DNA from 2 places in the Bacillus mesophilum genome. Region 1 is predicted to be linked to the other one. Evidence: riboswitches for the same ligand, from Rfam matches in the RefSeq annotation. Region 1 holds a riboswitch; the other holds the start of a gene.

The links. Region 1 has a riboswitch for cyclic di-GMP ahead of F7732_RS17880 (DUF5050 domain-containing protein). Riboswitches for the same ligand answer to the same signal wherever they lie in the genome.
Region 2: linked by a shared signal. The riboswitch ahead of sinI (DNA-binding anti-repressor SinI) and the one ahead of F7732_RS17880 (DUF5050 domain-containing protein) in region 1 are both predicted to bind cyclic di-GMP.

The regions. Positions count from the first base shown of each region.
Region 1 covers NZ_WBOT01000006.1:229,269-232,427, forward strand. The annotation lists gene F7732_RS17870 (B3/B4 domain-containing protein) at 1-382, shown strand, start outside; tRNA gene F7732_RS17875 (tRNA-Gly) at 639-712, opposite strand; cyclic di-GMP riboswitch class I at 1,132-1,214, shown strand; gene F7732_RS17880 (DUF5050 domain-containing protein) at 1,258-2,382, shown strand; gene F7732_RS17885 (ABC transporter permease) at 2,431-3,159, opposite strand, start outside.
Region 2 covers NZ_WBOT01000004.1:325,888-329,046, forward strand. The annotation lists gene F7732_RS14745 (TasA family protein) at 1-530, shown strand, start outside; gene F7732_RS14750 (DUF5658 family protein) at 555-854, shown strand; gene F7732_RS14755 (PHD finger domain-containing protein) at 915-1,154, shown strand; cyclic di-GMP riboswitch class I at 1,261-1,404, shown strand; gene sinI (DNA-binding anti-repressor SinI) at 1,444-1,581, shown strand; gene F7732_RS14765 (helix-turn-helix domain-containing protein) at 1,711-2,034, opposite strand; gene mnmH (tRNA 2-selenouridine(34) synthase MnmH) at 2,206-3,159, opposite strand, start outside.

The sequences.
Region 1 (3,159 bases):
GCAATCTGTGCATAGTGCGATTGATTTGAATAATTTCTTTTCGCTAAAATATCAAGTGCCTATCGGAATTTACGATGCAGACAAGCTATCTGGTGGAGTCCAAATTCGACTTGGTGAGGAGAATGAATCCTATATCGGTTTAAATGGAAGGGAAAACTCTGTCCACCGATTACTTGTCGCAGCAGATGATTCTGGTCCATTTGGCAGTCCATTCGTGGATTCAGAACGAACGGCTGTCACAGAAGAAACCGTCAATGCGCTGCAAGTTATTTTTCTTCGCCCATCTATTATGGTAGAAGAAGCCGAAGAAATGACAGTGTCTTTGAAGGATATGTTCCTTCAAGTGCATGGAGGTACTGCTGAGGTCCGCATAATTGATTAATATGGTAGAGAGCGTTCCGTCTGCTGCTTAGCAGGCGGGCGCTTTTTGTGCTGAGCGTGGTTTTTGCGTTTGGCGGATATACGGCGGATAACTTTCGTCTAACAGCATATTCCCGCTGCTTCTGGGCTCATATCTCCTAAAAAACAGAACCCTTCTCCAGCCAAAATGGCCTCACTTTTAATGACAACACATTTTTAAACATGAAAAAACGCAACATTTCGTTCTTATAGAAACGGAACACTGCGTTGGCTATGTATGGAGCGGGTGAAGGGAATCGAACCCTCATCATCAGCTTGGAAGGCTGAGGTTTTACCACTAAACTACACCCGCATTATAATAAATCCTTATAATTTCATTTCGATCTTACGAAATGTCATGCCTCTTTCTCTGCTAGCTCAATCGAGAAGTTAATGCGTCGAGGCAACTCGCAGATGTTTCATGGATGTTTCGCTCGTGGCTGAGGTTTTACCACTAAACTACACCCGCAATATAATAAAATAATATGTTTTCAATCTCAAAATAGAACCTGCAAAATCTATCGAATTTTGTCGAATAATCCTGCTCACTACTTTTATTATTCTAGTATATTTATACTCTATCGTCAACAGGTTTTTCATTTTTCTTTAACAAATGTTTAATTAAATCTTAATAAACACACAACATTTAATAACATTTTTACATAAATACTTCTAATAGACTAGTATTTTTAACCTAACACTCCTTTAATTACTAATATTAATAGACTATAATACTCATAACGGCAAATCAATTGAAAGATTGAGACGCAAAGCCACAGGTCTAAGGCGCAAGCTATGACAGCTGGGTTACCGTAATTACTTTCTATTTAGAAACTAATCGTAAAGGAGAGATTGACCATGGTCAAAAAGACCTTGTATTCCGTATGTTTTGCATTTCTGATCCTCACAATTATCAGCTCCTCTGCTCTTGCAGCCGAAAAGAAGGATTCAGCTTATCAAGAAACCTACCAGAATCTGCTGAATTCCTTTAAAAACTATCAAACTGCTGCTACATTTCCTTCTCAATCTTTTTCATACAAAGAAGTTGGCGAAGTCATCAATGACATATTAGCAGATCATCCTGAAATCTTTTATTTCCAGCACAAAAATACACTGATTTATTCAAACGGTAAAATTAAAATCAGTTACAAATACCCTATATCCCAAATCAAAACGATGGTCAGCAAACAAGAAAAGCTGATTAACTCCATATTAAAAGAGACAATCCAACCGAAGGATTCAGATTTTGATAAAGTAAAAGCGATTCACGATTATATTGTTTTAAATACAGCTTATGACTGGACAAACTATCAAAATGGAACCGTTCCTGACAGCTCGTATACACCTTATGGTTTAATGGTTGATGGAATTGCCGTTTGTGAAGGCTACGCTAAAACGATGCAGCTGCTATTAGATCGTGCTGGTATTGAGAACGAATATATAGCAGGAACAGCTAACGGCGGTCCACATGCTTGGAATATGGTAAAAGTAGATCATCACTATTATTATGTTGACGCCACCTGGAATGATCCTGTCCCAAATCAGGATGATCAAGTAAGCTATAAATATTTTCTTGTAGACGCTAAGACATTGAGAAAAGATCATGTTTGGAATGAAAAGCAATATCCATCGGCAGCAAGCACTAAATATGCCTACTTTCAGGAGCTTCAATCTGTGCAAGAAATGGGAGACTATTTCTATTACTCTAACAGTAAAGATCAGGACAAGCTTTACCGCATGAAAAAGGACGGTACAGGCAAAACAAAGCTGATCAATGCACGAGCACCTTATTTTGTCATCACACACAACAAAATTTACTTCAGCAACTATTCAAATGGCGGATATTTGTATAAAGCAACACTAGCAGGCAAACACGCTAAACCTATTAATAAAGTACATTCAATCAATCTTTTCATCGACCAAAACAAGCTATACTATACGAATAAAAAAACAAATAAACAAACTTCCATTAAAATGAATTAAATAGAAAACGGGATGGCACACAATGGCCATCCCGTTTTTTTCTATAAATCACCTGCTCCTCCGCTCTACCAAATTGATCCCTAATCCCATTCCGACAATCCCGATTAAAAGCATAATTAGCAGTGACATCGTTATGTCAGCCAACCCAGCATCATAAAAAATGACATTCATGATGGCATCCATGGCATGGGCCATTGGGAATAGATCCGCGACAAACAGCAGTACTGGATTAGAAATCGTTCCTGGCATCATATAGGATCCACTAATTAGAGGAATTAGCGGAATGATGGACGGATAAATTGCATAAAACTGTTCTGGTGTTTTTACAAATCCAGTAATCAGCATAGCAATGCTGATCATGCTGAATACAAACAGAGCAGATGCGAGTATGATCAGCCAAAACTGATTTCCAAGATCATACTTCAGCACATATTTAAACAATAATAGTACGGCAACAATCTGAAACATGGAGATAAAGAAACTATACAAGATGTAACCTGTATACATTTTGGTCTTGCTGATCGGTGCAAGAATCATACGGTCCCAAACACCGGATACCTTATCATGTGTTACATTATTCACTCTAAAGCCAAGAATAAAGGTGGCAATTAAGAGAGTAAAAGCAAACATTAACTGAGTCCGCATGTTATAGTCTGTCATCTTTTCATTATTAAGCCCGACCTTTTCCATTTGAACAGGACCTGCTTGCAAGTACTTTTCAACATCATCTCTTGTTAGTTCATTTCCTTCTATATCTGTAATCGCACTTATTTCCGC
Region 2 (3,159 bases), on a different contig from region 1:
TATCATCTGCATTAGGACTTAGCCTGGTTGCAGGAGGAACATTTGCTTACTTTAGCGATCAGGAAACTGCAGAGAGCTTTTTTGCTGCCGGTACATTAGATTTAGAGATTAACAAAGAAAATATTATCAAGATTGATAATCTCAAACCAGGTGATTATGCATTTCGTGCTTTTGAATTAAAGAATGCTGGTTCATTAAATATTAAAGATATTCTTCTGCAGTCTGAATACGAAGTATACGATAAAAAGGGCGATAACAATGGGGAAGATTTTGGTGAGCATATTATCGTTCAATATTTATATAATGTATCAGGCAAAGAACAAGTGATATTTACAGAGAGCTTAGCCAACTTAACGAATAATCCAGTTCAAGTTTTGGAAAATATGCCAGCAGGTGCAAGAAACGCAACGAAATTTACAGTTCAGTTTAAATTTATTGATAATGGGCAGGATCAGAATATATACCAAGGAGATGCCTTAGAGCTTAAATGGACATTTAAAGCAAACCAAGAAGCTGGATCATCTAGATGATTTTTTAGAAATTACGGTGATTAGATGAAAGTCATACTGTATTATCTTGCGCTTTTAAATTTACTCGACGGTGCTGTAACCTATCTCGGTCTTCAACACAACATGATCACAGAAGCCAACCCTTTAATGGATGCTATTTATGAGGCAGGACCTCATTGGTTTCTTATACTAAAGGTTGCCCTTTCGGTGATTTTGTATGGATTGAATTTCACTGGGGCTGTTCCGGATGGAAAAGGAATTAGAAAGCTGGCGATGTTTGCTGTGATTTTGTATACAGGTGTTTGTGTTCTGCACAGTCTTTGGATTATTCCATTTGTGCTTTAACATGAATGCCTTTGTAAGTGAATAGGATGATAGAAGAATTTCTTCGAGAAGAGGTGCTTTATGTATCAGAAAAATTGTGATCGCTGTCAGCGTCCATCCTTCAGCAGCAGTGAACAGGGGGATTGGCTCTGTCCGGTTTGCGGAAATGATCTGACCAGCCAGCCTTTTTTTAATGCTATGACACAGGAAAGAGTAAATGTTTCCTATAAAGTAAAAGAACAAAAAAAGAAAATTGAAAAGGACACTCCTTATCAGCCTGCTGTTTCAGAGGTAAGTAAATCTATTAATCTTATTATTTAAATTACTTTACCGATATTCTGAAAAATATAGAAAAAAATAAAATAATGTACAAAAAGTGACAAACATTAACAAAAGGATATAGTATGATAGATAGTGAGGAAATACTTTGAAGAAAAGGCAAACTTGCTGAAAGGCAAGGACGCAAAGTCACGGATCTAACGTATAATATTGGGCGTCATTACCGATGTAAGGAAGTTTTACTGTCATACACACCGCCTGGAGAAGATACTATGATGGCCGGATTGCCTAGGATACGATACGTATTTTGGGGGGAAAAAGAGTGATCGAGATGATGAGTAATAATCGTGAAGTCGTTGATGCTGAATGGATCCAGTTGATTACCGAAGCCAAGAATATGGGGCTGGAACAAGCGGAAATCAGAGCTTTTCTTCAATGTCATTTAGAAAAAGAAGTGGAGAAGGTTTAAAATGAGGAAGACAGTCGGAATGAATGAGGCGTGATACATATAGTATCACGCCTAAGTTTGTTGCTTTTTTTTGCTGCAGAGTCTGCTAGAAATGTATCTCAATCAATGATTGACCAAGTCTGAAGCTGGTTATTTATTTTGTGTTGTTCGCCATTTATTGAAATCGAGAAATTCACGAAACTGTTCCTTTGATACTCCTGATTCCATGGCTTCTTTTACAATTTTCATCCACTCAGAATCAAGCTCATCTTTATTAATTTGCTCATGTATTAAATGATCAACTGGAACATCTAGTACGCCAGCAACTTTTTCCAGAAACTGGATTGAAGGGTTCGTTTGGAGGTTTCTTTCCAGAGAACTCAAATAAGATTTTGCAACTCCTGCTTGTTCAGCAAGCTCAGATAAGGATAATTTTTTTTCCATTCGGAGCTGTTTCACTCGATCTCCAATCATTCAATCTCACACACCTTATCAACATTGGTAAGTTCATCATATCAGAAAATTCCTTACCAGTTCCATATTACGAACAATTTGTTCAATAATTTCTATATTATAGTATCATAAATTTCGCCAAAATTTCACAAAAATTTAATCTTTTTATTGCTTGTTTTTAGGTCTTTATTCCTAATTTAGCATTTTTTCTTTTTCTTCTTCTTTTTTATAAATGTCTGCAATTTCTTCAACTGCTTTATCGATATGATCTGAGTTTATATAGTAAAACGGACCATCATATTCATTAAGTTTAAATGTATAACGAGGATCGTAGTATGTTTCCAGAAGCAGCTGAATAAAACGTCGATAATCCTTTTGCAGCAGTGCATCCTCGATAAGCGCGATGGCTTCTTTGTCTCTTAGCCTTTTTTTGACTAAGATAAAGGATTCCTCTAATTTAACATTAAACCATTCTTCTTGTATATATGGTTTCACATATTCAGTGGACAAACGGTTCACTCGCTGCTCCATTGAACAATCCAATTGAATGTGAATGCCTTCTTTTTTTAGATGAATTAACTCCTCAGGCTGGACAGCTTTTCCGATTCTTTTGCTTTCAGCCTCCATAATGACAAATGGTGACTCCTGTATGGTATGCAATGTTTGAAAAAGCAATGCATCGAACATCTTTTGATTATGTGGATTTTCCTGGCCAAAACTGCCAAAGATTGAGCCTCGATGACGCGCGATAAGCTCTAAATCAATGACGGGCATGCCTTGCTCACTTAGTCGGCTAAGTACTTCTGTCTTGCCGCTGCCTGTTAAACCGTGTAAAACAATTGCTTTTTTCTTCAGCATACTCGGCAGTTTCTCTAAAATATATTGACGATAAGCACGATATCCGCCAATCAAACGAGGCATGGGGAGTCCGGCAAATTGCAGAAAAGTTGCGACTGATTTACTGCGAGTACCGCCGCGCCAACAGTAGATCACAGGTTCATTGCCTTTATCTTTAATGGATTTGATTTGTTTTAATAGCTGAGGAATTTTAGGAGAAACGATTTCCATTGCGCGCCAGCGTGCTGCATCACCGCTGGTCTGTTTATACAATGTGCCGATTTCTGCCCGTTCTTCATCCGTAAATAA